DNA from 2 places in the Promicromonospora sp. NPDC023987 genome. Region 2 is predicted to be linked to the other one. Evidence: riboswitches for the same ligand, from Rfam matches in the RefSeq annotation. Region 2 holds a riboswitch; the other holds the start of a gene.
The links. A riboswitch is a leader RNA that binds a small molecule or an ion and turns the genes downstream of it on or off. The one in region 2 is predicted to bind FMN.

Region 1 (4,884 bases), on a different contig from region 2:
GACGCGGCCGGTGTCCTTGAAGGTGCGGGCCTTCGGCAGGAGGTTCTCCGCCGGGACGAACACGTCGTTCAGCACGATGTGGGCCTGGTGGATGGCGCGCAGCGAGATCTTGCCCTCGATGGTCTTCCCGTCGTAGCCGGGGGCGTCCTGCGGCACGATGTACCCGTGGACCTGACCGTCCTCACCCCGGGCCCACACGACGGTGATGTCGCCGATCGAGCCGAAGCCGATCCACTTCTTCTCGCCGTTGATGACGTAGCCCTCTACGCCGTCCCGCGTCGCCTTGACCGCGGAGGTCTCCAGGCCGACCGAGTCCGACCCGTGCGTGGGCTCCGTCAGGGCGAAGGCGCCGAGGATCTCGCCGCGGGCCATGGGGCCGGCGTACTTCTCGACCTGCTCGTCGGAGCCGAGCATCACGATCGAGCGCAGCGCCAGGCCGCCCTGCACGCCGCAGATCGTCGTCACCGAGCCGTCACCGCGCGACATCTCCATCGCGGCAAGGCCCTCCGCCATCTTGGAGATCGTGGGGTAGCCGGGCACGTCCACGCCGTCGCGCAGGAAGTCCAGCTCGGCCATGCGCTTGACCAGGTCCATCGGGACCTCGTAGCGCTCCCAGTAGCCGTCGATCACGGGCAGGACCTCGTCCTGCACGAACTGGCGGACGGAGAGCTGCCACGCCCGCTCGTCCTCCGTGACGTCGGCGAAGGCGCCGGCGAAGTCGATGTCGAGCGGTTGCGAGACGTCGTAGTCGGGCGCCGTCACTCCTGGGGTCTGAGTCATGCCTCCCATGGTGCGCCGGTACCGGATCTCAGGTCAAGCGATACTACGTCTCACGAGATCTCGCCTGGACGAGCGTCGGCGTGGCGGAACGCGTTGCGGTACAGCCACTCGCCGTCGAGCGTGTAGCCGCGCAGGAACATGCCCTCGTGGCTGCCGGCCACGCCAGCGGCCACGCGCTCCAGCGTGGAGCGCCGGGGAAGGCCGTCGCCGCCGACGTGCCGCACGACGTCGTCGCGCAGCTCGCCGCGCTCACCGCGGACCGAAAGCGCGGGGGAGCGGACCCAGGAGCGGTACTGGACGTCGTCGAACTCGTAGGTGCCGAGCCGGTCGCCGAAGTCCAGCCACGCGGTCGCGTGCACCGTGTCGACGAGGTCCAGGTCCTCGGGGTCGCCCGCACGGCTGGGGCTCGGCAGCACCCGGCGCGCGTCGCGCCGCGCGGTGATCACCGTGTCCTCGAACGTGATGCCGAGCGCCCGGCGCAGCACGCTGAGGCCGTGGTAGTCGTGCGCGATCGCGACGTGCGCGTCCGTCACCTCGCCCAGCAGCCCGGAGGCGGCGACCGCGAGCTGCGCCCCGACCAGCGGCTCCAGGTGGTACTGCTCGGCGACGTGCACGCAGGCGCCGTCGTCCACGAGCCGCTGCAGGGCCGCGAGCTCCTCGACCGTGCCGGCCGCCGGCGTCTCCGTCAGCACGGGGACGCCGGAGGCGGCTAGGTCGCGGATCACCGGCTGCGCGGCGCCGGCGGGCAGGGTCAGCAGGACGAGGTCGGGACGGCCGCCCGCGACCAGCTCGGCCACCGTGGCGTAGGCGGGCGCGGGGAGACCCGGCAGGCCCGCCGCCGGGAGGCCCCGCGCCGCCAGCTCCTCGCGGTCCGCCGCGTTGCGGGTGGCCACGCCGACCACCTCGAAGTGGTCCGGCAGCGCCTGCAGCACCCGCAGCATGGTGCGGGCGCGGAAGCCCGAGCCGACGATCCCGATCCTGGCGGTGCGCTCCTGTGCCGTCACGAGGGCCGACGGTACGCGATCAGGCCGCTGCCACCACCTCGTCCGGCGCCGCGCTCTCACGGCGGCTGATGCGCCACCACGCGAAGAACCCGAACAGCGTGAACAGGCCGTAGATCACGTACATCAGCGCGGTCGCCCAGTACCCGGCGGAGAACAGCAGCGGAACCCCGACCAGGTCGACGGCCACCCAGATCAGCCAGAACTCGACCCAGCCCTTGGCCATGCCGTACGTGGCGAGCACGGAACCCATGAAGATCCACGCGTCGGCCCAGACCGGCTCGTAGGAGCCAAGGGTCCGGAAGAGCGGGGTGAGGAGGAGCGTGCCCGCCAGCATCCCGGTCACGAGGCCGACCCGGGCCCGCCACGACGCCCAGCGGGGATGCACAGCCACCGTCCCGACGCCGCCGAGCCGGCGCGTCTGACGCCAGCGGTACCACCCGTAGACCGAGACCGCGATGAACATGATCTGGCGGCCGGCCTGCCCCAGCATGTCGGCCCGCGTCGCGTCGCCGAACCACGAGCCCATGAAGACGGTGAAGAGCAGGACGTTCCCGACGATGCCCACCGGCCAGGCCCACACCTTGCGGCGCAGGCCACCGAGGGCGGACGCGAGCCCGAACACGTTGCCGATGACCTCGCGCCAGTAGATCTGCTGGTCGGCGACCAGGAACGTCGCGTCATAGGCGGCGCGGAACCAGTCCATGTCTCTTTCCCTCTCCGAAAGTCCGCACACGGGGACTCCGGGGTGAGGGTCGGCGCGCCACATGGCGCCGACGACGGCGCGGTGACGGCACCCCGAGGGGTGACGGCGCGCGCCGCACGTGCTTCCTCCCATCCGGACTTTAACCGTCGGTCCTGGAATCTCACCAGGTCAACCGAGCCCCTCCCGAAGGAGCGACCCGGGTCGCGGACTATCACCGCCGGCTCGGAATTTCACCGACCCCGGAGCACGTGTGCATCTGCTGCACGTTGACTATCGGAACACAGGATGCCACGGCCCCATTCCCGCGCGGGACGCCTGTCCCGCCCGGTGTCAGACGAGCGCGTCCCGGACGGCGCGGGCCACCTCGTCGGGCCCGGCCCCGCCCTCGACGACGGTGACCACCACGCGGCGGCCGACCGGGGCTCCGCCGTCGGCCAGCGGGTGGCCGGCGGTGCCGAGGACGGCGGCCCGCCGCAGGTCGGCGAACGCCTCCTCGAGCTCGGGCCGCAGCTCGAGCGACGGCGTACGCAGCCAGCGGCGCAGGATCGCGTTGTGCACGGCGACGACGGAGGCGGCGAACGCTATCGACGCCGTCGACGCAGAACGCTCCGGCGGCAGCGTGTCCTTGAGGTAGTGCGTGAACGCCCGCTCGTAGCGGTGCGTGGTGATCAGCTCCCGGTCGCGCAGGGCGGGGACCTGCTGCAGCAGGGCGTACCGGGCGAGCGAGGTGTCGCGCTGGCCCACATGGTGGTCGAACACCATGCGTGCGGCGCGGCACACCTCGAGGTACGGGTCGACGTCGGGGTCCCAGGCGCGGCCGAGGTCGTGCCCGGACTCCTCGCTGGCGCGGGCGTCGGGGCGGGTGGCGGCGAGCATCACCACCACCTCCTCGAGCAGCAGCTCGTGGTCGGCGAAGACCACGTCTTCCTTCGAGCGGAACCTGCGGAAGAACGTGGCCCGGCTGACCTTGGCGGCGTCGGCGATCTCCTCGACGGTGGTCCCCTCGTACCCCTGCCGGGTGAACAGGTCCACCGCAGCGTCTACTGCCTGCGCGTGCGTGTGGGTACGGACGGCGGTCATGCCAGGCAGGCTACCCCGTGCTCGCCGGGCCGCGTGAAGGGACCTTGAGCGGTACCGGGTATCCATGGCGCTAATTTTCCCGTCCCGCGATCTTGCCGGACCGGAGTCTGCGCAGGTAGCGCACCTCGCGGACGGCCAGCAGCAGGGCGAGACCACCGGGTACCGCCGACCACGGATGGCCCAGCACGACCCCCACCAGGCACACCAGAAAGATCACCCCACCGCCGACGACGGTGGCGAGACTTGCCCAACGGATCCCGGTCACGCAGCGAGCGTAGTCTGCTGTGCGTGACCGAGATCGCTGCCAAGCCCGTCGTCGACGTCTACGTCGACCCCATGTGCCCGTTCGCCTGGATCACGTCCCGGTGGGCGCTCGAGGTCGCCCAGCACCGCGAGCTCGAGCTGACCTTCAAGCTCATGAGCCTGTACCTGCTCAACAAGGACAGGGACATCGACGACGACTACCGGGCGAAGATCGAGCGCTCCCGAGGCATCGGCCGCGTCGCCGCCGCGGTCCAGGCCGACCACGGCCCCGAGGCGTTCGCCGCCTTCTACACCGCGGCAGGCACCCGCATCCACAACCAGCGGAACAAGGACTTCGACGCCGTGGCGGCCGAGGCGCTGGCCGAGGCGGGGCTCCCCGCCGCCCTCGCCCAGGTGGTGACGTCCACCGATCACGACGCGGCGCTCGCGGCCTCCCACCAGGCCGGTATGGAGCCGGTCGGCGACGACGTCGGCACGCCGACCCTCCACGTCGACGGTGTCGCGTTCTTCGGCCCCGTGCTCACGCGCGTCCCGCGCGGCGAGGAGGCGGCCGGCCTGTTCGACGCCGCGGTGGCGCTGGCGCGGTACCCGTACTTCTACGAGCTGAAGCGCTCCCGCACCACAGACCCCGTGTTCGACTGACTTCCCCTTCGTCGTGGGCGCGATCGTCGCGCCCCGAACGGTCGTGCGGCCGCGACGATCACGCGCACAGCCCGTGGCATCGTTGAGGCATGACTCTCGATCTGCGCATCTTCACCGAGCCCCAGCAGGGTGCGACGTACGACGACCAGCTCGCCGTCGCCCGGACCACGGAGGAGCTCGGGTTCAGTGCGTTCTTCCGGTCCGACCACTACCTCGCCATGGGCGACGGTGCCGGGCTCCCCGGCCCTACGGACGCGTGGACCACGCTGGCCGGCCTCGCCCGCGACACCTCCACCGTGCGGCTCGGCACGCTCGTGTCCTCTGCGACGTTCCGGCACCCGGGCGTCCTCGCCATCCAGGTGGCACAGGTGGACCAGATGTCCGGGGGCCGCGTCGAGCTGGGCCTCGGTA
Region 2 (4,884 bases):
CGGCCGGATCGCCGACGCCGACTACGCGCACGTCGACGTCATGGACAACCACTTCGTGCCGAACCTGACGCTGGGGCTGCCGATCTTCGAGCGGCTCGCGAAGGTGTCCCCGGTCCCGCTCGACGCGCACCTCATGATCGAGAACCCCGACCGGTGGGCACCGGCGTTCGCGGAGGCGGGGGCGGCGTCGGTCACCTTCCACGCGGAGGCGGCCCAGGCGCCGGTGCGCCTGGCGCGGGAGCTGCGGAAGCTCGGTGCGCGGGCGGGGGTCGCCCTGCGGCCCGCTACGCCGGTGGAGCCCTACCTGGACCTGCTCGGCGAGATCGACATGATCCTCGTGATGACCGTCGAGCCGGGATTCGGCGGGCAGTCCTTCATCGAGGGGACGCTGCCGAAGATCCGCCGAGCGCGGGAGGCCGTGAGCGAGTCGGGTCTGGACGTCTGGATCCAGGTCGACGGGGGAGTGTCGCGCGACACGATCGAGCGAGCGGCCGACGCGGGCGCGAACGTCTTCGTCGCGGGGTCGGCGGTGTACGGGGCCGAGGACATCCCGGCCGAGATCGCGACGCTGCGCGAGCTGGCGGCCAAGCACACCCACTGAGACGGCGGGGTGAGCGGTGCCAGGCTGGGAGGGGGAGCAAGGTCCGGTTCGAAAATGACCTGAGGTACCGAACGAGGCCGGATTCGGTACCTCAGGTCATTCTCGACGTGGTCTGGTGAGAAAAAGTGTGCCAAGCGGACCCACATCACACCCGGACCGTGCAGGCAGTGCACCACCGGCCCACGGTGTGACGCAGACCATGCCGGTCGCCCGGCCAGATATGGCATGCTGGCAAGCAGCAGTACGCACACACGTGCTCCGGGGTCGGTGTAATTCCGAGCCGGCGGTGACAGTCCGCGACCCGCGTCCTCCGCAAGGAGGGCCGGTTGATCTGGTGGAACTCCAGGACCGACGGTGAAAGTCCGGATGGGAGGAAGCACGTGCGGCGTCGTCGCCCCCTGGGGCGTGCGTCGCCGTGACGTCGTGCGCGCGGGCAGGGCCGAGAGGTCTCGTCCGCGCACCCGTCGTCCACCCCCGGAGCGCCGAAGCTCGGGGAAGGACCGCATGACCCAGGCACCGCAGGGCGCCGCGCAGTACGCGGCGGTATCCGCCGCACCGACCGTGGTCGAGAGCGCCATGCGCCGCGCCCTCGCGCTGGCCGCCCAGGGCCCGGCACACGGCCCGAACCCGCGTGTCGGCTGCGTGCTCCTCGACCCGGACGGCCGCACCGTCGCCGAGGGCTTCCACCGCGGTGCGGGCACCCCGCACGCTGAGGCTGCGGCCCTGGCCTCCGCACGCTCGCGCGGCATCGACCCGCGGGGTACGACGGCGGTCGTGACGCTCGAACCGTGCGCCCACCACGGCCGCACCGGGCCCTGCGCCGACGCCCTGATCGACGCCGGCGTCGCCGCCGTGCACGTGGCGGTCGGCGACCCGAACCCGGTAGCGACCGGCGGGGCGGCCAAGCTGCGGGCCGCCGGTATCGAGGTGACCACCGGCACCCTGGCGGACGAGGGCGAGGAGCTGCTCCGGCACTGGCTGCACGCCGTCCGGACCCGCCGGCCCTACGTGACCCTGAAGCTCGCGACGAGCCTCGACGGCAGGGTCGCCGCCGCGGACGGGACGAGCCGCTGGATCACGGGCCCGCAGGCACGTGCCCACGCCCACACGGTCCGTGCGCAGGTCGACGCGATAGCGGTCGGCACGGGCACCGCCCTGGCCGACGACCCGTCGCTGACCGCCCGGACGATCGACGGCGGGCTCTTCGAGCACCAGCCGCTCCGGGTGGTGCTGGGCCGCCGCCCGGTGCCGGACGCCGCCCGCCTGCGCGGGCCCGGCGGCGCGCTGCTGCACCTGCCGGAGCACGATCTCGCAGCCGTGCTCGACCGGCTCGCGGAACGCGAGGTACGCCACCTCCTCGTGGAGGGCGGCCCGACCCTGGCGACCGCGCTGCTGGCCGCCGACGCCGTCGACGAGCTCCACGCCTATGTCGCGCCGGTGCTGCTCGGCGCCGGTCCGACCGTCGTAGGGGACCTCGGCATCACCACCATCGGCGCGGCGGCGCGCTTCACCACCCACGACGTGACCCGGCTCGGGGACGACGTGCTCATGGTCGCGCGCCGCGCGCAGCCCACAACGAACCAGCCACGACAGGACGGTCGGCCCGTCCGGCCCACCCAGGAGGAGATCTGATGTTCACCGGAATCATCGAGGAGCTCGGCTCCGTCGTCGCGATCGCCCGGCCCGACGGCGACGACGCGTCCGACGCGGTCCTGACCGTCGTGGGCCCGCTCGCCGCGTCGGACGCCCGTCCCGGCGACTCGATCGCCGTCGACGGGGTGTGCCTCACCGTCACCTCGGTTGCCGACGGCGCGTTCGTGGCCGAGGTCATGCCGGAGACCCTGCGCCGCAGCTCGCTCGGCGGCCTCGTCCCGGGTGCGCCGGTCAACCTGGAGCGCGCCCTGCCCGCCAACGGCCGGCTGGGCGGGCACGTGGTTCAGGGGCACGTCGACGGCGTCGCGACGCTGGTGGGCCGCACGCCCGGACCGCGCTGGGACGACCTCGCGTTCGGCGCGCCCGGCACGCTGACCCGGTACGTCGCGGAGAAGGGCTCCGTGGCCCTCGCGGGGGTCTCGCTGACCGTGACCTGGGTGTCGGACGAGGGGTTCGGCGTGTCGCTCATCCCGACCACGCTCGCCGCGACGACGCTCGGCCGGCTCACCCCGGGTGACCTGGTCAACGTCGAGGTGGACGTGCTCGCGAAGTACGTCGAGCGGCTGCTGGCGACGGGCACGACCGGCGCTCCCGCACCGAGTGCTCGGGCCGCCTTCGGCGACCTGGCGACGGAGGCCGCACGATGAGCGCGCGGGACACCGCGAGCGCCGTTGGCGTCGTGGACGAGCGGCTCGTGGCCGGGCCGGGCTCTGGCCTCGTGGAGCAGGCCCTCGCCGAGCTGGCTGCCGGCCGTCCGGTCCTCGTGGCCGACGACGCGGGCCGGGAGAACGAGGTGGACGTGGTGCTCGCCGCGAGCACGGCGACCGCCGAGTGGGTGGGCTGGACGGTGCGGCACTCGTCGGGCTACCTGTGTGCGCCGATGCCCGCCCACCGTGCGGACGCGCTGGAGCTGCCGCTGATGGTGGAGCGGAGCGAGGACCCCCGCGCCACCGCGTACACGGTGTCGGTGGACGCGGCGGAAGGCGTGACGACGGGCATCTCTGGTGCGGACCGGGCGCGGACGCTGCGGGTGCTGGGTGACCCGGCGTCGGGCGCGCGGGACCTGATCCGGCCGGGGCACGTGCTGCCGCTGCGGGCGCGGCCAGACGGCGTGCTGGAGCGTGCGGGCCACACGGAGGCCGCGGTGGACCTGGTGCGGCTCGCGGGCGGTGCGGGCCGGGACCTGGGCGAGGTGGGTGCGATCGCGGAGCTCGTCCGGGACGACGGCGACGTGCTGCGCCTGTCCGAGGCGCGGGTTCTGGCGGCGGAAGCCGGGCTCGTGGTGCTGACGGTCGCGGACCTGGTGGCGTGGCGTCGTGCGCACGACCCCGCGCCGTTGCTGGGCGAGGCTCCGCTACCGGACGACGTGCTGCCGGGCGACTCCGCGTTCGACGACGTCCCGGCCGCCCGCGTGCTCCGCGTGGGGGAGGCGTCGTTGCCGACGCGGCACGGCGAGTTCCGGGTGGTGGCGTACCGGGACCTGCTCTCGGGTGCCGAGCACCTGGCGCTGACCCCGGTGGCGCTGTCCGGACCGCGGCGGGAGGGCTCGGCGCGCGGCACGCTGGTGCGGGTGCACTCGGAGTGCCTGACCGGCGACGCGCTCGGCTCCCTGCGGTGCGACTGCGGCCCGCAGCTGGAGGCCTCGCTCGAGGCGGTGGCCGCAGAGGGCGGCGCAGTGGTGTACCTGCGGGGCCACGAGGGCCGGGGGATCGGCCTGGCGGCGAAGATCCAGGCCTACGCGCTGCAGGACGGCGGCCGGGACACGGTCGAGGCGAACGTGGACCTCGGGCTGCCGGTCGACGCGCGGGAGTACGGCGCGGCGTCGGCGATGCTGGCGGACCTCGGGCTGGACGGCGTGACCCTCCTGACGAACAACCCGGAGAAGGTGTCGGGCCTGCGGGAGGCGGGTACGGACGTCGTCGGGCGGCGGGCGCTCGTGGTGGGTCGCGGCGTGCACAACCACCGCTACCTGGAGACGAAGCGCGCCCTCCTGGGGCACCGCATCGAGAGGCTGGACCTCACGGAGCTGAAGCTGGCGATGAACCCTGCTGTGAACCCTGCTGTGAACGAGGACGAAGGAGCATGCGCATGAGCGGCGCTGGAGCACCGAAGGTGACCGTGGACGGAACCGGCCTGCGGGTCGTGGTCGTCGCGGCGAGCTGGCACGAGCAGGTCATGGACGGTCTGCTGGCCGGGGCGCGCAGGGCGCTGGAGGCGTCGGGCGCCGACTGGACGGAGGTCCGGGTGCCTGGCTCGTTCGAGCTTCCGGTGTCGGCGGCACGCGCGGCCGCCGGGGGAGCGGACGCCGTCGTCGCGCTGGGCGTGGTGATCCGGGGCGGGACGCCGCACTTCGAGTACGTGTGCTCCGCCGCGACGACCGGCCTGACCGACGTGAGCGTGCGCACGGGCGTCCCGGTCGGGTTCGGGGTGCTGACGTGCGACGACGAGGCGCAGGCGCTGGACCGGGCCGGTCTGGACGGCTCCCGCGAGGACAAGGGCGCCGAGGCGGCCGAGGCCGCGGTCGCCACGGCCGTGACGCTCCGGGACCTGGTGCCCGCACCCCGGTGACCTGCTGTCGCGGTGGCCGCGAAGGGAGCGGCCACCGCGACATGTCATGGTTGACACCGAGA

Region 1: another riboswitch for FMN. It lies ahead of pnuC (nicotinamide riboside transporter PnuC); the one in region 2 lies ahead of ribD (bifunctional diaminohydroxyphosphoribosylaminopyrimidine deaminase/5-amino-6-(5-phosphoribosylamino)uracil reductase RibD).

Annotation. Positions count from the first base shown of each region.
Region 1 is NZ_JBEZZF010000041.1:47,441-52,324, reverse strand. Features, by position in the region: partial or broken gene AB0F40_RS17970 (acyl-CoA dehydrogenase family protein) at 1-780, opposite strand, end outside; gene AB0F40_RS17965 (Gfo/Idh/MocA family oxidoreductase) at 831-1,784, opposite strand; gene pnuC (nicotinamide riboside transporter PnuC) at 1,804-2,487, opposite strand; FMN riboswitch at 2,602-2,739, opposite strand; gene AB0F40_RS17955 (helix-turn-helix domain-containing protein) at 2,818-3,567, opposite strand; gene AB0F40_RS17950 (hypothetical protein) at 3,638-3,832, opposite strand; gene AB0F40_RS17945 (disulfide bond formation protein DsbA) at 3,856-4,473, shown strand; gene AB0F40_RS17940 (LLM class F420-dependent oxidoreductase) at 4,563-4,884, shown strand, end outside.
Region 2 is NZ_JBEZZF010000045.1:20,097-24,980, reverse strand. Features, by position in the region: gene AB0F40_RS18720 (hypothetical protein) at 1-31, opposite strand, end outside; gene rpe (ribulose-phosphate 3-epimerase) at 1-601, shown strand, start outside; FMN riboswitch at 851-985, shown strand; gene ribD (bifunctional diaminohydroxyphosphoribosylaminopyrimidine deaminase/5-amino-6-(5-phosphoribosylamino)uracil reductase RibD) at 1,106-2,233, shown strand; gene AB0F40_RS18705 (riboflavin synthase) at 2,233-2,901, shown strand; gene ribB (3,4-dihydroxy-2-butanone-4-phosphate synthase) at 2,898-4,346, shown strand; gene ribH (6,7-dimethyl-8-ribityllumazine synthase) at 4,343-4,822, shown strand.